4 regions of the Mycobacterium appelbergii genome follow, and region 4 is predicted to be linked to each of the others. Evidence: riboswitches for the same ligand, from Rfam matches in the RefSeq annotation. Region 4 holds a riboswitch; each other region holds the start of a gene.

Region 1 (7,753 bases), on a different contig from region 4:
CGGGCCATCGGCTACGGCATGCCGGGTGTGCGGGTCGACGGCAATGATGTGCTGGCCTGCTACGCCGTGATGGCCGAGGCGGCCGAACGGGCCCGCCACGGTGGCGGTCCGACGCTCATCGAGGCGATCACCTACCGGATGGGCCCCCACACCACCTCTGACGACCCGACCAGATATCAGCCGGCCGACGAGGTCGATGACTGGCGGGCGCGTGATCCCATTGCGCGCTACCGCACCTATCTCGAGGCAGTGGGGGTGTGGTCGGAACGCCTGCAGGAGCGGGTGGCCGCCCGATCCGCCCGGTTGTGCGCCGATCTGCGCGATGCCGCGGTCGGCGCTGCCGATTTCGACCCCGCTGAGATGTTCGACCATGTGTACGCCGAGATCACCCCGGATCTGGTGCGGCAACGGGATCAGCTGATCGCGGAACTGGCGAAGGAGGCGTGACATGACCCAGATCATCGATCGGCCCACTGCACAAGGTGATTCGCCGGAGCCGTGGGGGCCGATACTCCGATCGATGCCTGTTGCCACGGAGCTGACCATGGTGCAGGCGATCAACCGGGCACTGCATGACGCGATGGCTGCCGATGACCGGGTGCTGGTCTTCGGAGAGGATGTCGCGACGCTTGGCGGCGTGTTCCGCGTGACGGAAGGATTGAGCGAAACCTTCGGAACTGAAAGGTGTTTCGACACTCCACTGGCAGAGTCGGCGATCATCGGGATCGCGATCGGGATGGCAATCCGGGGTTTGATCCCGGTCCCCGAGATGCAGTTCGACGGCTTCAGCTATCCGGCGTTCGATCAGATCGTCAGCCATCTGGCCAAGTACCGGATGCGGACCCACGGTGACGTCGACATGCCGGTCACGGTGCGCATCCCGTCGTTCGGCGGGATCGGCGCGGTCGAGCATCATTCGGAATCCACGGAGAGCTACTGGCTGCACACCGCCGGGCTCAAGGTGGTGGTGCCATCGACCCCGTCGGATGCGTACTGGCTGCTCCGGCAATCGATCATCCATCCGGACCCGGTGATCTTCCTTGAACCGAAACGCCGGTACTGGGCGCGCGAGGTGGTCGACACCGGCGTGCCTGCGCTGCCGATCGGCCGGGCCGCGGTGCGGCGCACCGGAACCGATGTCACGGTGCTGACGTACGGCGGACTGGTCGCCACGGCGCTGAACGCGGCCGAGTTGGCAGCAGAGCGGGGCTGGAGCCTGGAGGTCGTCGACCTCCGCTCGCTCAATCCGCTCGATTTCGACACGGTCACCGAGTCGGTGCGGCGCACCGGGCGTGCGGTGGTGATGCACGAAGGCCCACGGACCCTGGGTTTCGGCGCCGAGTTGGCGGCCCGGATATCCGAGGATCTGTTCTACGACCTGGAGGCGCCGGTGTTGCGTGCCACCGGTTTTGACACGCCGTATCCGCCTGCGCGGTTGGAGAAGCTGTGGCTGCCCGGCGTCGACCGATTATTGGATTGCGTCGAGCGCGCCATGGGGCAGCCGTGAATCGCGAGTTTCTGGTCCCCGATCTCGGTGAGGGGCTCCAGGATGCCACCATCACCAGTTGGAGTGTCGCGGTGGGGGACACCGTCGCGTTGAACCAGACGTTGTGCACAGTGGAGACCAACAAAGCCGAGGTGGAGATCCCCAGTCCCTACCCGGGTCGGATACTCGAACTCGGCGGCTCTGCCGGTGACACGCTCGCGGTCGGGGCGGTGCTGGCACGGATCGCCACCGAGGAGACCGCACCGGTCACCAACGCCGGCAACGGCCACGGCACACCGCGCAAACCGGTTCTGGTCGGTTACGGCGCCGACGAGGCCATGGACACCAGCAGACGTTCAGCGCCCGCCGAGCGCCCCCGGGCCAAACCCATGGTGCGCAAACTGGCCGCCGACCTGCATGTCGAACTGGCGGGCCTGTCGGGTTCGGGACCGGACGGCATCGTCACCCGCGAGGACGTACTGGCCGCGGCAGGCGACGGCGGTTCGGAGCTGCTCGACGTGCGAGGCGTCCAGGCGGAGATGGCCCGCCGGATGACGTTGTCGCGTAAGGAGATCCCGGACGCGCACGCCCGCGTTGATGTGGACTGCTCGGCGCTGCTGCGGTTGCGCGACCGGATCCGGGTGATCGACGACGAGCTGGCGGTGACGCCGTTCGTGCTGACGCTGCGACTGCTGGCGTTGGCGCTGGTGCGTCACCCGATACTCAATTCCACCTGGGTGGTGAACGAGGACGAGCCGCGCATCCATCAGCATCCGGCAGTACACCTGGGTTTCGGTGTCGCGGCACCGCGTGGCCTGCTGGTCCCCGTCGTCACCGATGCCCACCACCGCACCACACGCGAGCTTGCGCAGGAGGTTTCGCGGCTCACCGAGGCGGCCCGCGCCGGCAGGCTGACGCCCGCGGAGTTGGCCGGGTCGACGTTCACGGTGTCGAACTTCGGTGCGCTCGGCCTCGACGACGGGGTGCCGGTGATCAACTATCCGGAGGCGGCGATCCTCGGCATGGGGTCGGTCAAACCTCGTCCGGTGGTGGTCGACGGCGCGGTTGCGGCCCGCCCGACCATGTCGCTGACATGCGCTTTCGATCACCGCATCGCGGATGGTGCGCAGGCCGCCGCATTCCTCGTGGAGCTGCGGGACCTGATCGAGGCGCCGGAATCGGCCCTGCTCGAGCTGTAACTAGCTGCGTTTGGCGGCAGCCAGCCGGCGCGCGAACTCAGGAGATTCGATCGACGCGGCCTGCGGGCCCAATTCGATGTCGACAGCGATCCGGTGTTGGTCCGCGTCGACGGTCCCGGGATTGGCGGTGGCCCGCATCGACGCCTTGGTGGCGATGACCACCTCGCGTGGCGCGGCCGCGGGACCGGCGGCCAGGTCACGCGCCGCCGCCACCGGATCCTCGGCCACACTCAATGCCAATCCGTGTCGCACCGCCGCCTCGGCGTCGAACCGCATGCCGAACAGCAACGAGGCGCGGGCCACCTGTGGCCCCACGGCACGCTGCATCATCCAGGTGGCACCGCCACCGGGATGGATGCCGAGCTTCTGGAACCGCGGATCGAACAAGGCAGCGGGGCCGGCGACGCGGACATCGGCGGCCAGCGCCAGATTCAGGCCCGCACCCACTGCGGCACCGTTGACGGCGGCGATCGTGGGCAGCGCGCAGTTCGCGATGGCCAGGAATCCGTCGTAGATCGCGCGCAGGCCGTCTTCGGTGGCTTCGCCGAGCGCGGTGAGATTCGCTCCCGCACAGAAGGCTTTGCCTGCACCGGTGACGATCACGGCGTGCACGTCGGCGTTGGCCTCGGCCTCGTCGACCGCGGCGCGCAGCGCGGTCGATATCTCCAGCGTCACCGCATTGCGGTGGTCGGGATCGTTGATGGTGATGAGGGCGACGTGGTCTGCGACGTCGCTGAGAACAGATTCGGCCACGGGTCGAGACTAGCCGTGCCGGTGTTTCGTCACGGGTAGTCTGGGCATCGCAGCTGGTTCGTCGGCGCGGATTTCGGTTCGTGTCGGCGTCGAACGCCGCATGCCGATTGCGGTGTGGCGTGAGAGGGAACCCGGTGGGAATCCGGGACTGTCCCGCAGCGGTGTGCAGGAACGACCGCCGTCATCAGCACTGGCGCGCAGATCTCTGCAGCTGGGAAGCGACGGCCATTAGGTGTACGACAACGTGCGTGCCTGCGAGTCCGAAGACCTGCCGGCTGTACCGGGCGCGCCGCGCCCGGTGGTTCATCGCCTCGCGGAATGGGCGCGTGACCGACGTCGTCGCTGCACGCAATGGCGCGCCGCGTCAGCGATCGGTCAGGTCCCTGGTGGCGGTGACCATCCCCGTCGCAGTTGAAGGACGTCATATGAGGACAACCGCCACACCGTTCACCGCCACGATCACCGGCTCTCCGCGGATCGGCCCCAACCGCGAGCTCAAGTGGGCCGTCGAAAAGTACTGGGCCGGCCGCATCGACCGCGCCGAACTCGAATCTGTTGCGGCGGCATTGCGAAGCGACACCTGGAAGTCGCTGTCCGCGGCCGGGTTGGATTCCGTACCGGTCAACACCTTCTCCTACTACGACCAGATGCTCGACACGGCTGTCCTGGTCGGCGCGCTACCACCCCGGGTGACCGGTATCGGCGATGAGTTGGAGCGCTACTTCGTGGCGGCGCGCGGCAACGACGAGATCGCGCCGTTGGAAATGACGAAGTGGTTCGACACCAACTACCACTACCTGGTGCCCGAGATCGGCACCGAGACTCGATTCTCGCTCAATCCGGCCAAGGTCCTCGCCGAGCTGGAGGAGACTCGCGCACAAGACATCACGTCGCGCCCGGTGATCATCGGCCCGATCACGTTCCTTACGCTGTCCAAGGCGGTCGACGGTGGTCCGGCTCCGATCGAGCGCCTCGACGAACTTCTCGACTCGTATGCCGCGCTGCTCGATCTGCTCGCCGAACGCGGCGTGCAGTGGGTGCAACTCGACGAACCGGTACTGGTCACCGACATGCTCGACACCACCGCGGAACTGGCCGAGCGAACCTATGCCCGGCTCGGTGGTCTGGCCAAGCGGCCCCCTATCTTCGTCGCGACCTACTTCGGCGAATTGACCGATGCGCTCCCTGCACTGGCTCGCACGCCCGTCGAGGCCATCGGCGTGGACCTGGCCGCGGGCGGCATCTCAACCGTTGCAGCAGTACCGGAGCTGCAGGACAAGACCGTCGTCGCGGGCATCGTCGACGGCCGCAACATCTGGCGGACCGACCTGGAAGCCGCGTTGGGAACACTGGCCACCCTGTCGGGATCGGCGGGGGCCGTGGCGGTGTCGACATCCTGCTCGACGCTGCATGTTCCGTACACGCTGGAAGCCGAGCCGGATCTGGACGCGGCGCTGCGCAGCTGGCTGGCGTTCGGGTTTGAGAAGGTCACCGAGGTGGTCGCGTTGGCACGGGGCCTCAAAGAGGGTCGTGAAGCGATTGCGGGACAGGTGGCCGCCTCCAATGCGGCGATCGCGTCACGTCGGTCCGATCCACGGCTGAACAACAACCGCGTCCGTTCCCGCATCGCCTCGATCATCGCGTCGGGCACCGAGCGCGGCCCGGCCGCCGGACGTCGCAAGGCACAGAACGAGCGCCTGCACCTTCCTGACCTGCCGACCACGACCATCGGCTCGTATCCGCAGACGTCTGCCATCCGGGTGGCGCGCGCGGCCCTGCGATCCGGGGAGATCGACGCTGCCGAGTACGAGCGGCGGATGAAGTCCGAGATCGCCGATGTCATTGCGCTGCAGGAAAAGCTCGGCCTGGATGTGCTCGTGCATGGGGAACCGGAACGCAACGACATGGTGCAGTACTTCGCCGAGCAACTCGAGGGGTTCTTCGCCACCCAGAACGGTTGGGTGCAGTCCTACGGCAGCCGGTGCGTGCGCCCGCCGATCCTGTACGGCGATGTCCACCGGCCCCGCCCCATGACCGTCGACTGGATCACCTACGCGCAATCACTGACCGACAAGCCGGTCAAGGGCATGCTCACCGGTCCGGTGACGATCCTGGCGTGGTCGTTCGTCCGCAATGACCAGCCCCTGGCCGACACCGCCGCGCAGGTGGCCCTGGCCATCCGCGACGAGACGATCGATCTGCAGTCCGCGGGGATCGCAATCATCCAGGTCGATGAGCCCGCGCTGCGTGAGTTGCTGCCGCTGCGATCGAAAGACAAAGAGGCTTACCTGCGTTGGGCTGTTGACGCGTTCCGGCTGTCCACCTCCGGCGTCGCCGACTCCACCCAGATCCACACGCACCTGTGCTATTCGGAGTTCGGCGAGGTGATCGGGGCGATCGCCGATCTGGATGCCGATGTGACATCGATCGAGGCAGCCCGCTCGCACATGGAGGTGCTCGGCGACCTCAACGAAGCCGGGTTCGCCAACAGCGTCGGCCCGGGTGTCTATGACATCCACTCGCCACGGGTTCCCGGGGTGGACGAGATCACGTCATCGCTGCGGGAGGCACTGGAATCCGTTCCTGCCGATCGGCTCTGGGTCAACCCCGACTGCGGCCTGAAGACGCGCAGCACCGAGGAGGTGACGGCGTCGCTGCAACACCTGGTGGCCGCCGCGGCGGCAGTGCGCTCCGACACAACGTAACCGTCGACCGTGGCGCCGGTGCACGCGATCAGGCTGGTTCCCGCGCATAAGCCCCACACTCGGCCGCATTGCCGCATAATCGCGGAGTGACTGACACGGATGTGCTCATCGCGGGAGCCGGGCCGATCGGGCTGACCGCAGCCATCGAACTGGCGCGAAACGGTGTCGCATGCCGTATCGTCGACCCGCTCCTGGAACCGCCGCAGTATGCCAAAGCGGTTGGTGTGCAACCGCGCACCCTGGAACTGTTCGAGCGGATGGGCATCGTGCGGCAGGTGCTGGACGCTGCGGTGCAGATGCGCGGACAGTTGGTCTATGTGAACGGTGAGCAGGCCGGGCGGATGGAATTGGCGCTGCCCGACGACGTTCCCTTCGAGTTCATCGGGTTGCCGCAGTACGCCACCGAACGCATCCTGCGGCAGGAGGCGACGGCGCGCGGAGTGGTGATCGAGCGCGGGTTGCGGCTCACCGGGTTCGAGCAGAACACCGACGGGGTCACCGCGACGCTGGCAACCGGCGACGGTGAGCAGCAGACCGTGCATGCCGGCTATCTGATCGGCGCGGACGGCGCCCATTCGGTGGTGCGCAAGACGCTCGGGCTTACCTTCGAGGGCGCTGCGTTCGAAGAGCAGTACATGCTGGGCGATCTCGACGTCGACTGGTCGTTACCACCGGGCTACGCGATTCGGGCGATGCACCAGACCGACGGGAAGACCGACGACCTGCTGGTCTGCATTCCGCTGCCGGGACGCGGTCGCTACCGGATGTCGATGCTGGTGCCTGCAGAACTGGACGCCGCCACAGGCGCCGCACCGTCCGGTGACGGCGTGCAACACGGCTTCGAAAGCGGCAGGAAGCCGGAGCTGTCACACATCCAGGCGGTTCTGGACCGGCTGTCCCCGGAGCCAACGACTGCGCGCAACCTGCGGTGGGCATCGGTGTTCCGGATCAGCCACCGCATCGTCAACGCCTACGGCAGGGGCCGCGTGTTCGTGGCGGGCGATGCGGCACATATTCATCCACCCACCGGTGCGCAGGGCATGAACACCGGCATCCAGGATGCGCAGAACCTGGCCTGGAAGCTCGCGCTCGCGGTGTCCGGTCAGGCCGCTGACGGGCTGCTGGACAGCTACGACGCGGAGCGCAGGCCGGTAGGTGAGGAGGTCGTGGGCCGAACCGTGCGCAGCGCAAGGGAAGGCATCGGAGCGGATTCCACCGACCCCGGCTACATCGCGCGCCGCGAGGCCCAGCTGCTGATCGACTATGCGGGCAGCCCGATCGTCGCCCCGACGGTCGATGCGGTGCCGGGGCCCCGTGCGGGTGCCAGGGCGCCCGACGCGCGGACGCTGACGCGGGACGCGGTGACGGCACCGGCGCGCCTGTTCACGCTGTTGACCGGTCCGCACCACACATTGCTGTGTTATGCGGGTCCTGATTGCGGTCCCGAAGCGGTGGAGCGTCTGGAGCAGGCGGCCGCCGCGGCCGTGCAGGCCGCGCATGACCGGTTGGACGTCTACGTCGTCGCCCATCCCGATGCGAAGGTGGACGCGACCGTGCTGCCGCTGCTTCGCGACCGCGACGGCAATTTTGCTCATGCCTATGCCGCGGAA
Region 2 (7,753 bases), on a different contig from region 4:
GGGACAGCTCGGGGCGACGGGTGGACACGGTGAACCCCCAGGCGAAGGCCGCAGCCAGTGAGCCCAGTACGGCCCATGCCACCAGTTGCGACCCTCCGACGAGATCTCGAAGATTCTGGAGTATCAGAACGAATACTGCGGCAAGGCAGACCAAGGCCAACACGGGAGCCACGATGACTCGGACGACCGACTCATCGAGCGTGCCAGAGTGCAATCGCCGACCGAAGAAGACCAGCGCGGACAGGCTGGTGCCGAGCAGCATCACGATGAATCCGACGGTGGTGGCGCCGGCGAACCAGGCGTAGAGCTCTGTCGCGGGATCTAGGCGGGTCACGATTGCTAGCAGGACGAAGACCGCTGAGATCACGGTGACGACGTGGGAAGCGGTGGAGGGTGACCCGTGCCGATCGTGGCGCGTACCCAGTGCTGCAGGCAGTGCACCGCGATGAGCGATGTTGAACGCGTAGCGGGAGGAAACGTTCTGGATGGACAGCAAGCACGCGAACAGACTCGTCACGTACAGCACCTGGACGACATGTTCCGCCGCGCCACCCAGGTAGTTCGCCACGGCACCGGGAAGCATGGCACCCGGATCCTCGGCGGCAATCCTGACCGCCTCTTGGTCACCCCACGCAGAGATCAGCGCCCAGGTGGATACCACGTAGAAACCCCCGACCAGGGTCACCGCGAGATAGGTCGCAATCGGAATGGTGCGGTTCGGGTCACGGCACTCATCACGAAAGACCGCCGTAGCCTCGAACCCCAAGAAGCTGAGGAAGCAGAACAACAATGCCAGTCCGGGTGCGCCCGAGAGTAGAGCCTCCGGTGCGGTGAAGCCGCGCGACATCCCCTCCTCCCCACCACCATTGACGAAGACGGCCGCGTCGAGCGCGAGTACGATTCCGACCTCGGCGAGTAACAGGACGCCGAGTACCTTTTTGGATAGGTCGATATTGCGGTAACCCAGGAACGCGGCCGCGACCATGCACACGTAGGCGCCCACCCACCACGGAGCGCTGACACCCCACGACGCGAGTAGCGCCGTGATGCCGGAGCCGAGAAGACCGTATACGCCGACCAGGACAGCGAGGTAGGCGAGCAGCGCCAGGAAGGCAGTACCGAACCCAGTCCGGCGACCAAGCCCGGTACCGATGTAGGAATAGAAGGCTCCCGCATTCGGCACGTACGGGGTCAGCGCTGTGAAAGCGACCGAGAACAGCAGTAAAATGACGGTGCTTACGATGAAGGTCGCGGGGAGTCCGATCCCGTTGCCCGCATTGATGCCAATCGGAACCGTACCGCCCATGGCGCCGAGAGGACCCGCGAAGGCGGCGACGATGAAGACGATTCCCCACACCCCCATCGAGCCTCTCAGACGTTGGGTCCCGCTCGGCGTGGACGATTCGCAGGATGAAGTTCGGTCAGACATGGGAAATGCATCCCTTCTTGGAGAATCTGCTCAGCGGCGCGCCGCACCTGCGCCGATCGGCATCCGGCCGGCGGTCTGATTCATCCTGGATCGTGAGGCGTCCGGCACCTAGTGACAGGTTGTCAGGTCCGGCACTCGAAACATGATCACGGTGTCGGGTGGACGACAGTCGGCGACGACTGGGGAGCCGCAGTCGTGGTCGAGGCGTCAACGCGACCGGCCCACGGCGCACGAGCCGATTCAATCGTCGCAAAAACAGGCGCATAGCACTCCTCCACACCATGGGTGGAAGCCCAGACATGGAGTTTCTGGACCATCCGGGCCGGCAAGGGATAGCCATGCTTGGCGGCGATGTGGAGTAGGCGGCCAATGGCTCCCACGTCCTCGCCGCTGCCCAGGTCGACGAAAACGTCCATGCGCTCCTCCTCGCTCAAGCGTCGACCGAGCTGATCCACCAACTCCCAGGCAAGTTGCTTGCTCAATACCAAGTTCACGACGGGCCTTCGCATCAATGAGTTGGTTGCACGGCCGGTGGATCCGCTGACATAGCGCAAGTGTGACCAGACACACCGTGAGAATCGAACGGCTATCTGTCGCTTAACCACTGGATATTCCTGACAGAGTGTCCACCGGCCGCACTCGGTGCCGATGAACCCGTCAATGTATTGATCTGTCGTCGCCGAGAGGCCATACAGATCAGCCTTAGCTGAGGGTTTCCGCCGCTTACGGGCGGAGAATCGAGAACTCAAGCAACCGTCGAGCGACTGATGGTCGAACTCGGCCTGCGCGGAGCCTGCCGGTGGTCCACGATGTGGACGATGCGCTGACGTGGGTGTGTACCCGCTGAATTGCTACGCTGGGCGGGCCAGTCAACTCCGTGTGGAGAAGGGAACCCGGTGCGAATCCGGGACTGACGCGCAGCGGTGTGGGGATGACGAGGCGGGCCTCTCAGGCAACTGAGAGCCACTGGGAGCGTTGCTCCTGGGAAGGCGGCCCGCCGAGGACGACCCCCGAGTCCGAATACCTGCTGGCGTCCGCGGCGCCCGCCGCGGTCAGCTCATCGGGTCTCGCCGATCGGACCCCTGATGCGAAGGATCGCCATGCGCCCGTCTGTCCTTTTCGCCGTTCCGGTATTGGCCTTCGTGGTCGCCGCCTGTGCGCCGCCCGCCGAGCAGGCTTCCGCGCCCGCAGCCGGTTACCCCGTCACCATCGCCAACTGCGGTCGGGACGTGACCGTCCACCAGCGTCCGGAGCGGATCGCCTCGCTCAACCAGGGCAGCACCGAAGTGCTGCTGTCGCTCGGGGTGGGCGACCGGATGGTCGGTGCGGCCGGCTGGACCGATCCGATCCTGCCGTCGTTGGAAGCCGACAACGCCACCGTCGAACGGCTTGCCGAACAGGCTCCGTCATTCGAGGCCGTACTGGACAAGGAACCCGATCTGGTGACCGCATCGCTGCAGGGCACCTTGGGACCGGGCGGGGTCGCCACCTCCGAGGAGCTCGAGCAACTGGGCGTGCCGTCGTACCTGTCGGCCATCGAATGCACGAAAGAGGTCGGCAACTCCGACGGCCCGCGCACCCGCACCCTGGAGATGGACGCCGTCTTCACTGAAATACATGATCTGGCAACCCTCGTCGACCGCAGGCAGGAGGGCGAGGCCATCATCGCGGACCTGCAGCACCGGCTGGGAGCGGTGACGGCGAACACGCCGGCCGAAGGGACGTCGGTGCTCTACTGGTTCGCCAATTCCGAGTCGCCGTACCTGGCCGGCTGTTGCGGCGGACCGGGCATCATCACCAGGGAATTGGGGCTGACCAACGTATTCGACGACTCCCGCGCGGACTGGCCCCAGATCAGCTGGGAGACCGTGGCGCAGCGCGATCCCGATGTGCTGATCCTCGGCGACCTCACCCGCAAGAGCCAGACCGCCGAGTCCGCCGCCGCCAAGATCGCCTTCCTGGAATCCAACCCGGTGACCCGCGAGATGACGGCGGTGAAGCACAAGCGGTACATCAGTCTGGCCGGGGCCGAACTCAATCCGTCGATCCGCATCGTAACCGCCATCGAGAAGGTGGCCGAGGGACTGCGCGAACACGGCCTCACCGTCTGACGATGACGGCGACATCCGTCCGCTCATCCCCGGTGCTGCTGTGGCCTGCCGGGTTTGCGCTGCTGCTCGTCTCGATCGCCGTGGCGACCACGATCGGACCCTCAGATCTCGGCCCGCGCGACGCGTTCGTCGTGGTATTGGAACGGCTCGGCGGCCCGTCGTCGCAGCTGTCGCTGTTGCAGCAGGGCATCATCTGGGAACTGCGGTTGCCGCGCGCCCTGCTGGCCGCCGCCTGCGGGGCCGGCCTGGCGCTGTGCGGCGTGCTGCTGCAGTCGCTGCTGCGCAATCCGTTGGCCGACCCGTTCATCCTCGGCGTGGCCTCCGGCGCATCGACGGGTGCGGTCGCGATCGTGGTGCTCGGGATCGGCTCCGGGGTAATCGGATTGGCGGCAGGCGCGTTCGTCGGAGCGGTCGTGGCGTTCGGCCTGGTGTTGCTGCTCGCGGTGGCGTCCGGCAGCGGCATGGACCGGATGATCCTGGCGGGAGTAGCAGCCACCCAGTTGTTCAGTGCGCTCACGTCGTTCATCGTGTTCACCTCGGCTGACGCGGAACAGACGCGGGGCGTGCTGTTCTGGTTGCTGGGCTCACTCGGCGGTGCGTCGTGGCGCGATGTGGCGATCTGCGGATTCGTGGTCGCAGTCGGTGTGGTGGTCTGCTGGGCGGGTGCGGGCACGCTCGACGCCTTCCTGTTCGGGCAGGACGCCGCGGCAACGCTCGGGGTTTCGGTGGCACGCACCCGGATGGTGCTGCTGGTGGTGACCGCTCTGGTCACCGCGGTGATCGTGTCGATGTCAGGGGCCATCGGATTCGTCGGGCTGGTACTGCCGCACGCGGCGCGTGCGCTGGTCGGCACCCGGCACCGGGTGCTGGTGCCGACAGCCACGATCTTCGGGGCCGTGTTCCTGGTGTGGGTGGACACCGCCGCACGCGTCGTGATCGCCCCTCAGGAGCTGCCCGTCGGCGTGGCCACCGCAATCGTCGGTGTTCCCGCGTTCGTGATGATCCTGCTGCGGCGCAGGAGGAGCGTATGAGCCTGACCGCCGACCGGATCACCTGGAGGATCCGCGACAAACTGATCGTCGACGGTGTGGACATCAACGTCGCCACGGGCAGCACCGTCGGTCTCCTGGGCCCGAACGGCTCCGGCAAGTCGTCGCTACTGCGGCTGTTGGCGGGGCTGCGCACCACGTCGTCGGGGGTGGTGCGTCTCGACGACGCCGACGTGGCCGCCATGAGCCGTCGCGCCCTCGCCCGCCGGCTCGCGGTGGTGGACCAGGAGGCCAGCACCGACCAGGAGCCGACGGTGCGCGACGTGGTGGAACTCGGGCGGCTACCGCACCGCCCGGCGTGGTCGCCGATATCGGCGGCCGACCGCGCGATCGTCGAATCCGCGGCCGTCACAACCGGAGTCGCCGACCTACTCGGCCGGCGCTACTCCACGTTGTCCGGCGGTGAACGCCAGCGCGTGCAGATCGCCAGGGCGCTGGCTCAGGAACCCACCGAACTGCTGCTCGACGAACCGACCAACCACCTCGACATCCGCCACCAACTCGAACTGCTGGAACTGGTGGCCGCGACCGACACCACCACGGTGATGGCGCTGCACGACCTCAACCTGGCGGCCGCGTACTGCCAGGAGCTCGTCATCCTGCACCACGGTCTGGTACACACCGCAGGCCCGCCCGCCGCAGTGTTGACGCCGGCGGTCATCGCGGAGGTGTACGAGGTGGAAGCGACCGTCGTGCTGGAAAACGGCTGCCCTCACGTCAGATTCGGGCGGCCGATCCCCGGCCGCGCATCAGGCTGATGGCGGCCGCGGTGATCGCGGAGCCGAACCCGACGCGTCGGGCGAGCCGGATCGTCGGCGTGATGTCGACGGGCGCCGGTGGACGCCCGGCACCCATCAACGCCCGGTCTTCGCGCCGGTTTCCGTAATAGACGTTGGTGCCCCCCAGGCGGATTCCGAGGGCACCGGCGAAGCTCGCCTCGATCACACCGGCGTTGGGGCTCGGGTGGCGCCGCGCGTCACGACGCCAGGCCGTCAGCGCGGCGCGCCGATTCGGTCCGACGACGAGTGTCAGCACACCGCTCAGCCGGGATCCGGGCAGGCCGATCAGGTCGTCGAGCCGTGCTGCCGCCCAGCCGAACCGTTCGTAGCGGGCATTGTGATGGCCGACCATCGCGTCCAGGGTGTTGGCGGTGCGGTGGCCGACCAGGCCCGGTACGCCCGCCACCGCGGCCCACACATGCGAGGTGACGACAGCGTCGCTGGTGTTCTCGGCGACCGATTCGATCACGGCGCGCGCGATCTCGTCAGGCGTCAGGGTGGCGGTGTCGCGGCCCACCAGGTTGCGCAGCCGACGCCTGGCCCCGTCGAGGTCGCCCGCGGCCAGGAAACCGTTGACGGCCGCTGCTTCCCGTTCCAGCGAGCGGCCGCCGAGCACCGCCCAGGTGACCGCGGCAGTCAGCAGCGTGTGTGCTGCCGGATGGCGCGCGACCCGCTCGGCCACCGCGGCCGTCGCCGTTGCGCCACCGACGAGGATGAGCACGTACGCGGCGCCACGGAGACGACTGTCGGCATACATGTGCCGTTCCAGCTGCGCCGCGGTCCGGCCGAATCCGGCGACGGGGTGGTAGCGCCGCGGGTCGCCGATCATGCGGTCGGCGGCGTGGCCGAGCAGCAGCCCGACGGCGCGGGCGGTCATCGCGTTCATGGCGTGGGGTTCACCCGGTCAGCCCGGCAGGAGATCGCGCAGCAGTGCGGTGTCGGCCAGGACCGCCACGGCGCCACGCAATACCGGCACCGCCGCGACCGCACCCGAACCTTCGCCGAGGCGCATGGTGAGATCCAGGATCGGTTCCAAGCCGAGTTTGTCCAGGGCCAGGCTTTGCGCGGGCTCGGTGGAACGGTGCCCTGAGGCGTACCAGGCCGCCGCGCCGGGTGCGATGCGGTCAGCGGTCAACGCGCAGGCCACCGACATCAGGCCGTCCAACAGCGCGGGCACGCCGAGTCGGGCTGCGGTCAGCAGGTATCCCGTCGTCGCCGCCAGATCGGCGCTGCCGAGCGCGGCAAGGCTCTGGACCGGGTCGGTGGTGCGCTCCCCGGCCCGGGCCAGGGCCGCATCGATGACCGCCGTCTTGTGTCTCAGCGCAGCGTCGTCGATGCCGCTTCCGCGGCCGACCACGTCGCTTGCGGGCACCCCGAGGCCGGCGGCGACGAGGGCCGCCGCGCTGGTGGTGTTGCCGATCCCGAGGTCGCCACTGATGAGCAATTGGGCACCGGCCGCGATCTCCTGGCGCGCGACGGTGGCACCCGCTTCGAGCGCGGCGTGCACCTCCGGCCCGGTCAGCGCGTCCTGCAGATGGATGGCACCGCTGGATCGGCGAATCTTGTACGCCTGCAGGTCGGTCCGGGTGTGCGGTGGCAGATCGTCGAAGTCGTCGTCCACACCGAGATCGAGTACCCGCACGGACACCCCGTGCGCGGCGGCCAGCGCGCAGACACCGAGCTGCCCGTTGAGACCGGCCCGCACCGTGGCGCCGGTGATCGCCGACGGAAAGGCCGATACCCCGTGGGCCGCGACGCCATGGTCGCCGGCGAATACCACCAGCCGCACGTTGTCGAGCGCGGGAGGCGGCACCTGCCCCTGCGTCGCGGCGAACCACACCGCGAGGTCGCCGAATCTGCCGAGTGCCCCCGGTGGGGTGGCCAGATTCGCCAGTCGTTCGGTCGCCTGGGCGCGGGCTGTGGGGGAGGGCAGGGGAATTGCCATGAGTTCTCCTCAGGAGTCCGAGCAGTGGGCGCGGCGGTGCGCGGCGTCCGCGAAGCGCTGGGCCAGCCGCGGGTGGCCCGCCCAGTGAACATGGAGGTACGACGCGTGCAGGGTGCGATTCGCGTACCCGTCCGGCCCGGCGGGCAGATCCCATGCGGCGGTGTAACCGTCGGATTCGCCCGCGCCCGGAGTCACCCGGGTGCGGTGGAACTCGTGGCCGGTGATCTGCTCGCCGCGTCCGGCCACGAGTGAATCGACCGGTGAGGTGGCGGTCCGGTAGCCGAGCGTCAACCGCGGTGTCATGGCGGCGGTCGCGTCGATGACGCCGACGGCGGGTGTGTCATCGACAGTGCGGCACAGATACGCCAGGCCGGCGCATTCGGCGACCGTGGGCACACCCGACTCGATCGCGGTGCGCAGATCAGCCATCAGTGAGCTGT
Region 3 (7,753 bases), on a different contig from region 4:
GAAGTTCGCCGACGCCAACACATAAACGGCTGCGACGAAGCGGACTCCGAGATCACCGGCGACCGGTCGGGCCAGATGACGCAGCGCGTAGCCCGCGTAGCGTTCGTGCGGGCCCGCCCCCTGCATCTGTAGCGCTTCCATGACCGGGCTGTGCACGACGCCGCGCGCTGCCATCCGGACGAACCGCGCGATCGGAGCCACCAGGATGAAGCCGACCGCCGCGGCAATCGCCACTCCGGAACCGTCCGATCTCAGTGCCGCCACCATCACGATCAAAAGTCCGGGCAGGCAAAGCAATACATCGACCGGTCGCATGATCAGATCTTCAATCCAGGACCGTCGGGTGGCGGCCGCGGCCATGCCTATCGAGAATCCGACGGCGTAGGCGGCGGCCACGGTGAGGACAGCGGTGACCACCAGCGGTCGGCCACCGCTCAGTGCGGCGGCGAGTACATCACGCCCCAACCGATCGGTGCCGAACGGCGACCAGGTCGACGGCCCGAAAGGCGCCTGCGGCGTCGCCGGTGCGTAGCCGGCGATGATCGGCCCGACGACCGCGGCCGTCAGCGGTACGGCCACCATCGTGGCGGCCATCACCGAGGTCAGCCGCCTCACGCGCGGGCCCCCGTGGGCACCATGCGGGTACCGGCGAGGTCGATGAGGCTGTTGATCACGATCGCAGCCACGCCGGTGACGAGCAGGACAGCCAGGATGACCGGCTGGTCACGATTGCCGATCGCATCGAGCAGGGTCGTTGCCACGCCGGGCATTACGAAGATCGCCTCCACCACGAGTACGCCAGACAGGAGGCCGTCACCGGTGCGGCCGAGGTCCTGCATGGCGGGTGCCAGAGCGTTGGGGGCCACGTGGCGCAGTAGCAGCGACCCGCGCGGCACACCATGGCGTTGTGCCTGGATGATGTACGGCGCGGCCATCGTATCGATCACGCCGGCGCGCACCAACCGGACCAGTGGTGCGCCGACCCGGGCCACCATCACAGTCAGCGGTAGCACCAGATGTGCCGGGTGCGTCATGGCCTGCTGGAGATCGACGCCGACGAAAGTCGCAGGGAACCAGCGTAATCCGATCGCCACGTAGGTGATCAACACGACGGCCAGAATGAAGTCGGGAATGGAATCCAAGCCGATGCTGACCGTGGTGATCGCCCGGTCCCGCAGGGAACCGGGCCGTAGACCGGCAAGAAAGCCTGCACCGAATCCGACAGGGATCAGCAGCATCGTGGTGAGCAACGCCAGGGCAGCCGAGATCAGGAACGGTTCGGTGATCACCGAGTGCACCGGCACCCCACGGGCATAGGACGTTCCGAGATCGCCGGTCAGCGCATGCCCACTCCAGGTCAAGAAGCGTTCCAGTGGCGCGACGTCCAGACCCAGCACCGCCCTGGTCTGGTCCCGTTGTGCAGCGCTGGTCAGGTCGCTGCTCTGGACGTCGGCGGCGTCTCCGGGCATGAGTAGGGACAGCATGAAGATCAGCCCCAGCAGAATCGCAATCTGCACGAGACCGATGAACAACCGTCGCGCCGCGAATCGACACCACCCAGGCCACCAGCTCATGGTCTAGGCGAGGCCGGCGATGACCCGGTCATCTCCCATCTGCCACAGGATGCCTGACTCCCGGAAGCCGCCGGATCGCAGGAAGTTCAGATAGTCGTGGACTGTGGGCCGGTCATCGATGACGTGGGCGAATCCGCCCGCCCGCTCGCGGACCAGGTCGGCCAGTTCCGGGGCGGCCTCCACCGCCGACCACCACTGGCTCCAGTCCTCCTCGCCGCGGCTTGCCCGCCGGGCCGCGCGCCGCGTGGTCAGTGCCCGTGCGACCTCGTCGAGAGTCGCCCCGTCGGGGCCCTCGTACAGGTGGTCGGCATCGACGAACACCCCACCCGGTGCGATGGTGGCGCCACAGCGGTGCAACAGATCACGCAAGGGGGACCGGTTGATCCAGTGCAACGCCGTGGAACTGACATAGGCGTCCGGTGCCCGGTCCAGACCGAGTGAGTCGAACCAGCCGGGTTCGCGCAGGTCGCCCAGCACCGTGCGAATCCGCGCATCGGGACGGCCCGCGGTCCCGAGCTTCATCAGCAGGGGGTCGGCGTCGATCCCCACCACCCGGGCGGCTGGGATGCGTTCAACCAACCGGTGCGCCAGCGACCCCGGACCGATCCCGAGGTCGACCACGAGCGGATCGGGACGCCGAACGACTTCCTCGACGATGTCGATGACCACATCGAAGCGTTCCTCCCGATCCGGCATGTAGTACTCCTGCTGCCGGTCCCAGCGTTCCAGCCAGTGCTGCGCCGCCTCCAGCGATAACGTCATGCTCACTCCTCGTTCGTCGAGATATTGTCGAAACGTGCCCATTCCAGGGAATTCGGCACACCGGTCGGTGTGTTCCGCCAGTTGGACCGATGCGCTGTGTGCCAGGGTGTGGTCGCCCAGAATATGAAACCGCCACGGTCATGCAGGATCTCGTGCATCGTGTGATAGATACGGACGCGCTGCTCCTCGGTGGGAGCGGTCTGTGCCCGGCGATACAGATCGTCGAATTCAGCGTCGGCCCAACGGGTGAAGCTCTTCGGCGCATCGCTCAGTAGCCGGGATCCGAAGTGGTAGGGGATCGGCAGTGGTCCGGACTGGCCCATCGTCATATCGCCACGGTGAAGTGCCTCGGTGTAGTAGGTGTCCTTGGAACCGATGCTGACCCGCACCGTGACGCCGGCGGCGGCGGCTTGTTTCCGGAACAGTTCGGCGGCCTCGACGAAGCCGTGTGACACCGGTGCGACGAACAGCTCGAAGTTCAGATCGGAGTGGCCGGCTCGGCGCAGCAGGTCGCGTACCCGGCCCGGATCGTGCCGGTGTGGTTCGAGATCGTCTGCGTAGTAGCGGTATCCGCGCCCGAAGACGTCGTCGGAGACCTCGCCCGCACCCTCCAGTGCCACCGTCACCAGTTGCTCCCGGTCGACCAGATGCATCATCGCGCGGCGCACGTCGGGGTTGTCGAACGGTGCCTGATCGGTCTTCATGGCGAAGTACAGGATCCCGGAGTTGGGGGCGCTGTGCACGGTGATGTCGTTGCTGCCCTCGAGCGTTCGCAGGGCACCAGGTGAGAGATTGTCGACGAAATCGGCCTGTGCGCCACGCAGAGCCGACAGCCTGGCCTCGGCGCCGGCGCTGAGGATGCGTAGCTCTTCGATGGTAGGGGGCTCGCCCCAGTAGCGGTCATGGCGGGTGGCGACGAACTCGCGTCCCGGGGTGAAGGCTTGGAAGCGATACGCCGCGGTCCCCACCGGACGGGAGAAATCCTGTGTGCCGTCCTTCACGATTCGCGTGCCGTACGAGGCAAGTAACGTCGGAAGATCAAACGACGCAGTGGAGAGCGCGATTTCGACAGTGCGCGGGTCGACCGCGCGCGAGGCGCGCAAGTCGATCTGTCCCAGGGTGGATGCCGCGACAAATGGCGATGCGCCGTCCTGCGGGCCGAGGATGCGTGCGAGGGTGTACAGCACGTCGTCAGCGGTCAGTGGGCTGCCGTCATGCCAGTCGGCTTCCCGCAGGGTGATCCGCCACCGGGTGCCGTCCTTGTCGGGTTCGGCGGCCTCGGCCAGCCGCGGGACGGGTGTCATGGTCGAATCGACTTCGAACAGTCCGTCGTAGAGGTGTTTGACGCGGGCCTCGTCGATGAACATGGTTCCGACGCCCGGGTCGATGACCTCCGACGAGCCGGCTCCCTCGTACAGCGCGGTGAACACCGAGGATTGTCGCTCGGTCGGTGCGCACGCACTCAGCGCGAACGCCCCGCCGATCCCCGCGACGGCTCCGAAGAACCGACGACGAGTCCAGGGCTGCATCAAGGCAGCATCGTGCGTCATGCTTACTCCAAACCCTCGTGGACATAGCGTGCCGTGGCCGGTCTCCTGGCTTCCGCGTCATCACACGGGCACCCAGGCCTTCCCGGTTTCCCAGTGGCCCGCAACAGTTTTCGCTGTTACGCGAGGGGTGTCGTGCTCAACGGCTACAGTGGCGAGGGCCGCGCCGGCGTCAGACCGGCTTCCCGTTCACCACGGCGACCCGGAGTTTACCCATATTGCCGGTGGCTGGCCACCGCCCGGGCAGGGGAACCGCCCACTGCCGGCGTATCAGCCATTCGTGCAGGTGTGCGGCTGCTTCAGCGTGGTCGATCGGCCCGAACAACACTGCGGAGCCCGCGGGCGTGCGATCGGCGGCGCACGGCTGCACCAGCACCATCACGCCATCGGTGCGCCCGGCGCAGCTGACCTGGTCCAGTAGACACCCGGAGGAAATCAGCATGCCGTGGGCGCAACGCCGGACCGCAGCGCGCAGCGCGTCGAGCACCGACAGGCCGGGCTCTGTGGTCGTGCAGGCGTTGCAGACCACAGCTGTGAAACCGGCGGCGCGCTCCGCCATCTCAGCCCCCGCCCACCACGTGTGCCGCCACGGTCGCGTCAGCCCAACCGGCGAGCAGTCGACCCGCGGCGTCCCAGCCCACGGCGGTCGCAGGGGATTCCCGGCTCAACGAATCCACGGGCCGCAACGGGAAGCCGGGCACCGCTGAGCGTATCGACCACACCGCGGCCCGGCCGTCGTCGGATGCCGCGGTGACCATCGTGCCGTCGGTCGACCACACGAGTGCCGTAACCGTGGCGTCGTGACCACGCAGTATCCGCGGTGTACTGCCGCGCGGACCTCGGCCCGTGAAATCCCAGACCGTGACGTCGTCGCCACCTCCGGACGCCAGGAGCGCCGAATCGGGCGAGTAGCCCAGCGCGGTGATCTTCGTCGGGTATCCGGACATGGCGAGCTCGTCACCGCGTCGTCCGGTCCGCCAGATATGGAGGGTCGCATCCTGGTTGCCGCTGGCAACCCAACGCCGATCGGGGCTGATCGCAAGCGTCAGCAGCGAACCCGTGAAGGGCAGCACGTCGGGCGCGGAGCCGCGGGCAACCGGGTGGATGTGTACGCCGCCGTAGGCCGCGCCTGCGACCCGACGGCCGATCCACGCGACACCGGTCACGGTGCTCGACCGCTCGGCGCTGAACAGTTCTGTGCCATCTTCGTCGAGGACAACGGTGCTGCGGCCCACCCCGGCGGCCAGGCGCGAACCGTCCGGGCTCCAGGCCACCGACGAGCACCAGCCGCCGTGACGTCCTCCGATGACGGCACCGGAGGTATCGAGAATGTCCACGCCGTGCACCGATCCGACCGCGAGGCGGTCACCGGACCGCGACCACGCCACCGTCAGGCAGCCGAGCGAGATGTCGCGCCGGGACTCGACAATCCCGTCTGGCGCCAGAATCGTCACCGAACCTTCCGCGCCGGCAACCGCGATCGGTCCTTGTGGCGACGCGGCGAGCGCCGATACCGCGTCATCGACGCTGATGCGCCAGGTGTCACCCGCGAGCACCGCCGGACTCACGACGCCACCAGACAGGCCTGAAAACCCGATTCGAGCTCGTCACGATCCAGGTTGCGGCCGATGAAGACCAGCCGGTTGGTGCGGGATTCCCCGTCGCGCCACGGCCTTCCCTCCGTGCCGTCGAACAGCATGTGCACGCCCTGGAAGACGTACTGCCGTCCCTGGTCGGCCAGAGCGAGAATGCCTTTGCTCCGGAAGATGTCAACTCCCTTGGTGGACAACAGCTCTCCGAGCCACGCGTTGAGCTTTTCGACATCGACCTCGCCGTCGATCCGGATACCCACCGACGTCACGGTCTGGTCGTGTTGGTGATCGCCTTCCTCCAGGAACGCCGGATCGTCAGTGAGCACGCGCTGCAGATCAAACGCCCCGACGTCGAGGATCCGGTCCAGGTCCACCTTGGCGTTCTGCGCGTGCACGATGTCGGCGCCACCGTTGATTCCGCGTAGCCGAGACTCCACGGCCGCAAGGTGATCGGCGCTCACCAGATCGACCTTGTTCAGGATCATCCGGTCGGCGAAGGCCACCTGCTCGACGGCCTCGTTCTCGACCTCGGCGGGTTTGACCTCATCGAGGTGGTCGAGCACGTGGGCGGCGTCGACCAATGTCACGATCGCGTCGAGTCGCAGCCGGCCCCGGATCTCATCGTCGACAAAGAAGGTTTGTGCGACGGGTGCGGGATCGGCGAGCCCGGTGGTCTCGATGAGGATGTGGTCGAAGCGGTCCCGGCGCCGCATCAACGCACCGAGAATGCGGATGAGATCGCCGCGCACGGTGCAGCAGATGCAGCCGTTGTTCATCTCGAAGATCTCTTCCTCGGCATCGAGCACGAGGGCGTCATCGATTCCGACTTCGCCGAACTCGTTCTCGATCACGGCGATCCGCCTGCCGTGCTGCTCGGTGAGGATTCGGTTGACCAGTGTGGTCTTGCCCGATCCGAGGAACCCGGTGATGACGGTGACGGGTACCCGCTCGTCAGTGGTGGTCGGCATGGTCATGTCCTTCCGGGTGCTCGGTGATGACGCGTCGCAGGTCCGCGACAGCGATGTCGGCAGTGGGTCTGGCGAGTTTCCAGGTGGTTCTGCGGCTGGAGAGGACCGCGATGACGGTTTCCACCGGTGGACAGTCCGGCTCGGCGCAGGCCAGCTGCTGTACCAGCACCGTCGTGTCGATCGTCAGTCCGAGCGTTGTCCGCACCACGGCCTTGAGCGCGTCGACCTGCTCGACCGAAGCCTTCGGCAGGGCGGGTGAGCGCGCGATCCCACCGGGATTGACCAGGTCGGGCATGGGCACCTCCTTATTGAAAATGATTGTCATTAACATAACATGCGTCCCAGGCCCCGGTCCCGCCGGCGCCATGCTTTACATATCAAGTCGAAAATGTCACGGTGTTGACATGGATTTCTCCCGCGTCGAGTTGTCGGCAGACGACGAGGCGTTTCGTGCCGGGCTGCGTGCCTTTCTCGCCGGTGTGGTGACTGACGAGGTGCTACGGCGTGACCGGGAGACCGGTGAAAACTTCGACGAGACCGTGCATCTCGCACTCGGCGAGGCGGGGTATCTGGCCGACGACTACCGCACGGAGGCGGACGGCGGATTCAGCCCGCTGCGCAGGCGCATCTGGGAACTGGAGATCGGCCGGGCCCACACCCCGTGGTTTCACTGGGGCACCACGGCGATGGTGGCACACACAGTTGAGCAGTTCGGCTCCACCGAGCTGATCGAGGAGATACTGCCTGGTGTGCTGGCCGGTCGGTTGCGGCTGTGCCTGGGTTACACCGAACCCGAGGGTGGGTCGGATGTCGCGACGTGCAAGACCCGCGCCGTGCGGGAGGCGGATGGATCGAGCTGGGTTATCAACGGGTCCAAGATGTTCACGTCAAACGCCCACAACGCCCAGTATGTCTTCCTGGTCACCAACACCGACCCCGCCGCCCCCAAACACAAGAGTCTGACGATGTTCCTGGTGCCGCTGGGCTCAGCCGGAGTGGAGATCCAGGGCATCCGCACCGTCGACGGCGACCGCACCAATATCACCTATTACAGCGATGTCCGGGTCAGCGACCGGTACCGCGTGGGTGAGATCAACGGGGGATGGGCGGTGCTGCGCGGCGCGCTCGACGTCGAACACGGCACCGTCGAGCGGGACGACGCCGGGCTGCAGAAGATCGCCACGATGACCGAGCACATCACGTTGATGGCCGAGGCGGCGGACCGGGTTGCCACGGCGGCGGGCGACGAGGATGCGGTGCGCTACAGACTGGGACGTGGCGTCGCGCGAATGGAAGCGGCGATGAGCACA
Region 4 (7,753 bases):
GGCGAAGGCGACGGTTAGGCGCTCACCTCGACTTCAGGTGCACCACAGGCAAATCGGCGCCGATAGTCCGACGGCGTCACCCCGATGACACGGCGGAAGTGGTGACGCAGCAGGGTCGCGGTACCGAAACCCGACCGCTCGGCGATCCAGTCGACGTCGAGGTCTGTCTCCTCCAGCAGCCGACGCGCGTACAGCACCCGCTGATCGGTGATCCACTGCATCGGCGTGGTACCGGTCTCCTCCACGAAACGACGGGCGAACGTGCGCGTGGACATCGCCGCCCGCCTGGCCAGCGTGGTCACCGTATGCGGCTTCTCCAGATTCCCGATGATCCAATCCAAATGCGGGGCAAAGCGTTCCGAACACCGGACCGGGATCGGCTGATCGATGAACTGGCGTTGACCGCCGTCACGCTGCGGCGGCACCACCATCCGTCGCGCGATCTTGTTGGTCACCTCACTGCCCAGCTCGCGCCGGACCAGGTGCAGGCACGCGTCGATGCCTGCGGCGGTGCCTGCACTGGTGATGAGGTTGCCGTCGTCGACGAACAGCACGTTGCGGTCCACCTTCGCAGTGGGGTACATCCGCGCCAGCGCGTCGGCGTGCATCCAGTGGGTGGTGCACGGCCTGCCGTCGAGCAGACCGGCCGCGCCGGCCAGGAAGGCACCCGAGCACACCGTCAGGATGATCGAGCCCGCGTCGGCGGCGGCCCGAACCGCCTCCAACGCCTCCGGCAGGTACTCGGATCCGCCGATCGCCGGGATCGCCACAAGATCGGCACCCACCAACGCACTGAGGTCGTGGTCGGGGGTCAGTTGGGCGCCCACCGATGTCCGCAGCGGTTGGCCCGCCACCGGTCCGCACACCTTGAAATCGAAGTTGGGCACGCCGTCGGCGGAGCGGTCGATGCCGAACACCTCACAGATCACCCCGAACTCGAAAACCGCGAGCCCGTCGAGCACCAACGTGGATACGCTTTTGAGCATGGCAGTATTTTACCCAAAGGTGTCCTCACTGCCACTGTTGGCAGAATGTGATGTCCACGAGCATTACTGCCATGACTATTGCACTCGCCCTGTTGATCATCGTTTCCCCGTTCGCCGTGGCCGCCGCGCTGAGTTGGGCCGCCCACCGTGGCGATGCGCTACGCATCCGACTGGACCAGTTCCGGGTGGCCTCCCCGCTGGCGGGCCTGCTGGGCGCCGATGCCGCGAACTATGAGGTGTACCGCGCCGAGCGGGACCTCGACGCGATCCGGACGCGCTTCGAGCATCACCCGACCTGGCCGACACCGGGCGTGTTAGGTGAGCGACGCTAGAAACTTCTCGACGGCCGACCGGTACACCCCGGGCTGCTCGTCGTGGACCAGGTGGCCTGCCCCCGGTGCATACAGATAGGTCGCCCGACTCGCCATCTGAGCCATCTGACGCATCTGCCCGGGCGGTGCCACGGAGTTACCCGCTTCGATCAGCAGTGTCGGCGCCGCCACGGCGCGCCACTGCGACCAGTAGTCGCGCGTTCCCCACTGGGCAGCGATGTCCAACCACCACTGCGGTTCACCGTGCAACCGCCAACCGGTCGACGTCCGATCGAATGCCTCCAGGAAGTACTGCCCGGCGATCGGACCGAATTCGTCGTAAACCTCCTGCGCGGACCCGAATTCGACCGGCAACGCATGCACCCACGGTTCCCACGGACCGGTGGTGCGGCCGCGGAAGTCCGGCGCCATGTCTTCGACCACCACCGCGGTCACCAGCTCGGGGCGGGCGGCGGCCAGACACCACGAATGCAACGCCCCCATCGAATGCCCGACCAGCCGGACCGGCCGGTGCAACCCCGCCACCGCCTCACCCAGATCCTCGACAAACCGTTCGGTACTGATCGGGTACGGATCGCGGACGTCACGCCCGCGATGCCACGGCGCGTCGTAGGTATAGACCTCACCCAGCCCGACCAACCACGGCAACTGGCGCGACCAGGTACTGCCACGCCCCATCAGCCCGTGCACCAGCACGATGGGCTCGCCCTGACCACCGCGGTGGGTGAGGAATTTCGTGACCATGCCGTTATCTTGCCGTGGCCGCGCGGTAGCCTGAACGGCATGCCCGTCGTGAAGATCAACGCCATCGAGGTCCCGCCCAACGCCGGCCCGGAACTGGAGAAGCGGTTCGCGAACCGTGCACACGCCGTCGACAAGCAGCCCGGCTTTCTCGGCTTCCAACTGTTGCGTCCGGTCAAGGGCGAAAACCGCTACTTCGTGGTCACACAGTGGGAGTCCGATGAGGCGTTCCAGGCGTGGGCGACCGGGCCGGCCGTCGACGCCCACAAGGGGCAACAGTCCAACCCGGTGGCCACCGGAGCGTCACTGCTGGAGTTCGAGGTTGTGTTGGACGTTGCGGGGTCCGGCACTCAGGCGTAGTCGCAGCCGGGGGCTGCGCCGGACGACTGGCCTGGCGGCCATCGTCGCGGTTGCCACCGCCCTGGCTTGCGGCTGTTCGCACAGCGTGGCCCCAGCGGCCGAGGTGTCCTACGGCGCCCACATCGACACCAACACTCCCCCAGGACTGCGGGCCAAGCAGACCATGGACATGCTGAACTCGAACTGGCCCATCGGTCCTGTCGGCGTACGCACACTCGCCGCCCCCGAGAAGGTCGACCTGGTCGGGACGAAACTGGACTCCATCTGGTGGGATCGGCCCTTCACGGTCACCGCTGTGGACATCGGCGCCGGCTCGGCCACCCTGCATGTGCTGACGTCCTACAACGTGTCCCAGGACATCGAGCTGAAAACCAATGACGCCGGCCTCGTGGACCGCTTCGAGGTCACCACCGAGAAGCCGGTGATCCACAAATGGGCCGACATCGACACCGAATTGGCGAAGTCGGGCGCGCGCTACTCCTACCAGGTGTCCAAGGTGAACGACGGCAAGTGCGAGCGCGTCGCGGGCACCAACACCGACCTGTCGTTGCCACTCGCCTCGATCTTCAAACTCTATGTGCTGCTTGCCGTCTCGGATGCCATCAAAGCGGGGACACTGAGCTGGGACGATCAGCTGACCATCACCAAGGACGGTAAGGCGCTCGGCTCGGCAGGGCTGGACAAGCTGCCGCCGGGGGCCCAGATCACGGTGCGGACCGCTGCCCAGCAGATGATCTCCGCAAGCGACAACATGGCCACCGACCTGCTGATCGGTCGCGTCGGGACCGGCGCGGTGGAACGCGCACTGGTCACCGCCGGTCACCACGATCCGGCGAGCATGACACCGTTCCCGACGATGCATGAGGTGTTCTCGGTCGGCTGGGGCGAACCGAATCTGCGTGAGCAATGGAAGAACGCGTCACCCAAGGACCGCGTGCAACTACTCAAGCAGACCAATTCCCGTCCCTACCAACCAGATCCGACCCGCACGCACCTGCCGGGGTCCAATGACGGACTGGAATGGTTCGGCACCGCGACCGACATCTGCCGGGTGCATGCCGCGCTGCAGGCTTCCGCCTACGGCGCCGCCGCACCGGTCAAGGACATCCTGTCGGCCCTGCCCGGGATCGACCTGGACCCGGACAAGTGGACCTACATCGGCGCCAAGGGCGGAAACCTGCCGGGGGATCTCACCTTCAGCTGGTACGCCGTCGACCACACCGGGCAGCCATGGGTGGTCAGCTTCCAGTTGAACTGGCCACAGTTCCGCAGCCCCACCGCCGCGGGCTGGCTGTTGTCGGTCGCCAAACGCGCGTTCGCCCTCGCACCGGTGGGCTAGTTGCTGCGCAGTGTCCAGGCGTGGCCACGGAAGTGCATCACCGTCCGGCTCACCGGCGCGATGTCGATGCGCCAGAACGATTTCGGCGGGGCATCGAGGGCGACGAGGATGGCGGCGCGCACTACCGCGGGATGTGTCACGGCCACCAGCCGGCCGCGGCGGTTGGTGAGGGTGCCCAGCCAATCGCGCACCCGGCCGATCAGGTCGACCACGGATTCCCCGCCATGGGGTGCCTGGGCGGGTTCGGTCAGCCAGATGGCCAGTTCGGCAGGGCGCACCCCGCCTAACACGTCGCCACGCCACCGGCCGAAGTCCAGATCCGCCAATCGCGGTTCCACCTCGGCGCGCACGCCGAGCAGTTCAGCGGTCTGCCGCGTCCGCTTCTCGGGTCCGCAGTAGGCAGCGTCAACGGTGCCCAGTTCGATCGATGCGTCGGCCTGGCGGTGGCCCACCGGGCTCAGCGGCTCGTCGGTGGGGAACCGTCCGGCTGCCATGGCGTCGGTGAGTGCATGCGAAACCAGGGTCAGCCGGACGACCTCACTCACGCGGTGACGGGCTCCCGCTTGGCCTCCAGCAGCCGGGACACCATCGCCCCGAACACCAGGCCGATCGTCGTCCACATGACCACCTGGGTGCCCAGTGAGTACAACCGGAATTCGTACAGATCATCGGCCGGGAAACCGGGGAAGACGATCGCGCCCGCCTCGTCGACAACCGGACCCGGGGTCTCGTCGATCGTCGGCAACACCAGGTAGACCACCGCGATGGCCACCACATAGGCACCCGTCGCCGCGAGCGTGGCATTCCATGCGCCGAGCCTGGGCACCAACCGACGGCCCAGGTACACCGCGGCGACGAACAGCGCCACCGAGAGCGCAACCAGCAGCACGTACAGCAGGGTGCGCTGGTTGATCGTCTCGTCCAGGCTGACCGCAGGCGGGTTGGGCGGGTACTTCAGCGCAGGCACGATCCACAACGAAACGAGCATGCCCCCTGCGCTCAATGCCGCCAGCGCGCGGACCGACAGGTTGGTGCGGCCGTAGGCGACGACGAAGACCACCGCCAGCAACACCCCCATCGCCACGCTGAACGCCAGCACGCCGAAACCCATGCCGATCGTGGATTGCACCGTGCGGGTGATCTCAGCGCCCTCGCCGCCGTGGCTGTGGCTGTGACCGCCGTGGGCGTGCTCGAGGGCGGCACGTGCCGTACCGACGCCGTCTTCGAAGTCGATGGCACGGCCGATCACGGGTTCGACGAAGATCTTCGCCCAGATGAATGCGAGCACTCCAGCGATGGCGCCGGCAAGAACGCCGCGCCAGATGATGAACTTTTCCATCGCGTCAGGTGTCCCCGCCGGTCAGTGGCAGGGGAAACCGAGCAGGTGGCGAGCGTCGTGGACGAACTCGTGAATGTAGGTGCTGTTGCCGAACACCGAGGTGGCGCCTTGATCCATGCCCACGAAGTACAGGATCACCAGTGCCAGGAAGGCGGTGAGGGTGAGCCAGGCGACGGCCTTGGTGGCCGAGAGGTCTACGGGCCGAACACGACTCTGGTGAGCCTCAGGAGATGTCATCGGGGGTCCTTTCCGGGAGTTCGCGTCCCAGTCCGCGGAGTGACAGGCGCAAGGGTCTGACTGTTCACAGTGGCGCGACCGTTCTGGATTCTCACCAGATTCCTTTGCGTGTCGATTACATCAGCATCGTATGCCACGCAAAAGCCCCCCGAGGCTACTCGGGGGGCTTTCGCGATTACGTACTACTCGGCGGGGGTCGCAGCAGCGCCCGGCGAACCGGCCACAGTGGCGCCGGCCAGATCCGGCTCGACAGGCTCGGACTTCTTGGCTGCGCCGGAGAACGTGAACTTCGCGTCCTCACCCGCGCCTTCGCCGTCCCAGCCCTCGACATCGACCGTCACCAGCTGGCCGGGGCCGATCTCATCGAACAGGATCTTCTCCGAGAGCTGGTCCTCGATCTCGCGCTGGATGGTGCGCCGCAGCGGGCGGGCTCCCAGCACCGGGTCGAAGCCGCGCTTGGCCAACAGGGACTTCGCCTTGTCGGTCAGCGTCATCTCCATGTCCTTGGCCTTCAGCTGGATGCCGACCCGGCCGATCATCAGCTCCACCATCTGGACGATCTCGTCCTGCGTCAGCTGATGGAAGACGATGATGTCGTCGATACGGTTCAGGAACTCCGGGCGGAAGTGCTTCTTCAGCTCGTCATTGACCTTCTGCTTCATCCGCTCGTAGTTGTTCTCGCCGCCACCCTGGGTGAAGCCGAGGCCAACCGCCTTGCTGATGTCGCTCGTACCGAGGTTGGACGTGAAGATCAGCACCGTGTTCTTGAAGTCGACCGTGCGACCCTGACCGTCGGTGAGCCGACCGTCCTCCAGAACCTGCAACAGGCTGTTGTAGATCTCCTGGTGGGCCTTCTCGATCTCGTCGAAAAGAACGACCGAGAACGGCTTGCGGCGCACCTTCTCGGTGAGCTGGCCGCCCTCCTCGTAGCCGACGTACCCCGGAGGGGCACCGAACAGCCGCGAGGCGGTGAACCGATCGTGGAACTCGCCCATGTCGATCTGGATGAGCGCATCGTCGTCGCCGAACAGGAAGTTCGCCAGTGCCTTGGACAGCTCGGTCTTACCGACACCGGACGGGCCGGCGAAGATGAACGAGCCCGACGGGCGCTTGGGGTCCTTCAGGCCGGCGCGAGTGCGGCGGATCGCCTTGGAGACGGCCTTGACGGCGTCCTCCTGGCCGATGATCCGCTTGTGCAATTCCTCCTCCATGCGCAGCAGCCGAGTGGTCTCCTCCTCGGTCAGCTTGAACACGGGGATACCGGTCCAGTTACCCAGCACCTCGGCGATCTGCTCGTCGTCGACTTCCGCCACGACGTCAAGATCACCTGAACGCCATTGCTTTTCGCGCTCGGCCCGCTGTGCAACCAGGGTCTTCTCCCGGTCCCGCAGGTTCGCGGCCTTCTCGAAGTCCTGCGCGTCGATCGCGGATTCCTTCTCCCGGCGGGCGTCGGCGATCTTCTCGTCGAACTCGCGCAGGTCCGGCGGAGCGGTCATCCTGCGGATCCGCATCCGGGCACCGGCCTCGTCGATCAGGTCGATGGCCTTGTCCGGCAGGAACCGGTCGTTGATGTACCGGTCGGCCAGCGTGGCCGCCGCGGCGATGGCGCCGTCGGTGATCGACACCCGGTGGTGCGCCTCGTAGCGATCACGCAATCCCTTGAGGATCTCGATGGTGTGCGCAACCGTCGGCTCACCCACCTGGACCGGCTGGAAGCGTCGTTCCAGCGCGGCGTCCTTCTCGATGTACTTGCGGTACTCGTCGAGGGTGGTGGCACCGATGGTCTGCAGCTCACCGCGAGCCAACTTGGGCTTGAGGATGCTGGCGGCGTCGATGGCGCCCTCGGCCGCACCCGCACCGACGAGCGTGTGCAGCTCGTCGATGAACAGGATGATGTCGCCGCGGGTGTTGATCTCCTTCAGCACCTTCTTGAGGCGCTCCTCGAAATCACCGCGGTAGCGGCTGCCCGCCACCAGTGACCCGAGGTCCAGGGTGTAGAGCTGCTTGTCCTTCAGCGTCTCGGGCACGTCACCGTGCACGATCGCCTGGGCCAGGCCCTCGACCACGGCGGTCTTACCGACGCCGGGCTCACCGATCAGCACCGGGTTGTTCTTGGTGCGCCGGCTCAGCACCTGCATGACCCGCTCGATTTCCTTCTCGCGGCCGATGACGGGATCGAGCTTGCCTTCCATCGCGGCGGCGGTCAGGTTGCGGCCGAACTGGTCGAGCACCAGCGACGTGGACGGGTTGCCGGACTCGCCGCCCCGCCCGCCGGTGCCTGCTTCGGCCGATTCTTTGCCCTGGTAGCCGCTCAGCAGCTGGATGACCTGCTGGCGCACACGCGTCAGCTCCGCGCCGAGCTTGACCAGAACCTGGGCGGCCACGCCCTCACCCTCACGGATCAGCCCGAGCAGGATGT

The links. A riboswitch is a leader RNA that binds a small molecule or an ion and turns the genes downstream of it on or off. The one in region 4 is predicted to bind cobalamin.
Region 1: it holds a riboswitch for cobalamin, as region 4 does, so the genes downstream of both, metE (5-methyltetrahydropteroyltriglutamate--homocysteine S-methyltransferase) here and M1247_RS28165 (CbtA family protein) in region 4, are expected to answer to the same signal.
Region 2: it holds a riboswitch for cobalamin, as region 4 does, so the genes downstream of both, M1247_RS10690 (ABC transporter substrate-binding protein) here and M1247_RS28165 (CbtA family protein) in region 4, are expected to answer to the same signal.
Region 3: it holds a riboswitch for cobalamin, as region 4 does, so the genes downstream of both, M1247_RS12870 (ABC transporter substrate-binding protein) here and M1247_RS28165 (CbtA family protein) in region 4, are expected to answer to the same signal.

Annotation. Positions count from the first base shown of each region.
Region 1 covers NZ_JAMQTH010000010.1:46,150-53,902, reverse strand. The annotation lists gene pdhA (pyruvate dehydrogenase (acetyl-transferring) E1 component subunit alpha) at 1-447, shown strand, start outside; gene M1247_RS22690 (alpha-ketoacid dehydrogenase subunit beta) at 449-1,507, shown strand; gene M1247_RS22685 (dihydrolipoamide acetyltransferase family protein) at 1,504-2,685, shown strand; gene M1247_RS22680 (enoyl-CoA hydratase) at 2,686-3,438, opposite strand; cobalamin riboswitch at 3,506-3,728, shown strand; gene metE (5-methyltetrahydropteroyltriglutamate--homocysteine S-methyltransferase) at 3,864-6,143, shown strand; gene M1247_RS22670 (FAD-dependent monooxygenase) at 6,230-7,753, shown strand, end outside.
Region 2 covers NZ_JAMQTH010000004.1:119,042-126,794, reverse strand. The annotation lists gene M1247_RS10700 (APC family permease) at 1-1,363, opposite strand, end outside; gene M1247_RS10695 (hypothetical protein) at 1,576-1,845, opposite strand; cobalamin riboswitch at 2,279-2,475, shown strand; gene M1247_RS10690 (ABC transporter substrate-binding protein) at 2,530-3,540, shown strand; gene M1247_RS10685 (FecCD family ABC transporter permease) at 3,543-4,571, shown strand; gene M1247_RS10680 (ABC transporter ATP-binding protein) at 4,568-5,347, shown strand; gene M1247_RS10675 (cobalamin biosynthesis protein) at 5,307-6,254, opposite strand; gene cobT (nicotinate-nucleotide--dimethylbenzimidazole phosphoribosyltransferase) at 6,273-7,313, opposite strand; gene M1247_RS10665 (cobyrinic acid a,c-diamide synthase CobB) at 7,323-7,753, opposite strand, start outside.
Region 3 covers NZ_JAMQTH010000005.1:83,264-91,016, reverse strand. The annotation lists gene M1247_RS12885 (ABC transporter permease) at 1-615, opposite strand, end outside; gene M1247_RS12880 (ABC transporter permease) at 612-1,517, opposite strand; gene M1247_RS12875 (class I SAM-dependent methyltransferase) at 1,578-2,336, opposite strand; gene M1247_RS12870 (ABC transporter substrate-binding protein) at 2,339-3,886, opposite strand; cobalamin riboswitch at 3,905-4,095, opposite strand; gene M1247_RS36525 (hypothetical protein) at 4,056-4,442, opposite strand; gene M1247_RS12865 (WD40 repeat domain-containing protein) at 4,444-5,451, opposite strand; gene M1247_RS12860 (CobW family GTP-binding protein) at 5,448-6,443, opposite strand; gene M1247_RS12855 (hypothetical protein) at 6,427-6,738, opposite strand; gene M1247_RS12850 (acyl-CoA dehydrogenase family protein) at 6,848-7,753, shown strand, end outside.
Region 4 covers NZ_JAMQTH010000014.1:146,970-154,722, forward strand. The annotation lists gene M1247_RS28130 (HhH-GPD family protein) at 1-18, shown strand, start outside; gene M1247_RS28135 (GlxA family transcriptional regulator) at 15-986, opposite strand; gene M1247_RS28140 (hypothetical protein) at 1,058-1,318, shown strand; gene M1247_RS28145 (alpha/beta fold hydrolase) at 1,301-2,062, opposite strand; gene mhuD (mycobilin-forming heme oxygenase MhuD) at 2,102-2,419, shown strand; gene M1247_RS28155 (serine hydrolase) at 2,394-3,758, shown strand; gene M1247_RS28160 (histidine phosphatase family protein) at 3,755-4,303, opposite strand; gene M1247_RS28165 (CbtA family protein) at 4,300-5,097, opposite strand; gene M1247_RS28170 (CbtB domain-containing protein) at 5,119-5,334, opposite strand; cobalamin riboswitch at 5,290-5,437, opposite strand; gene clpC1 (ATP-dependent protease ATP-binding subunit ClpC) at 5,517-7,753, opposite strand, start outside.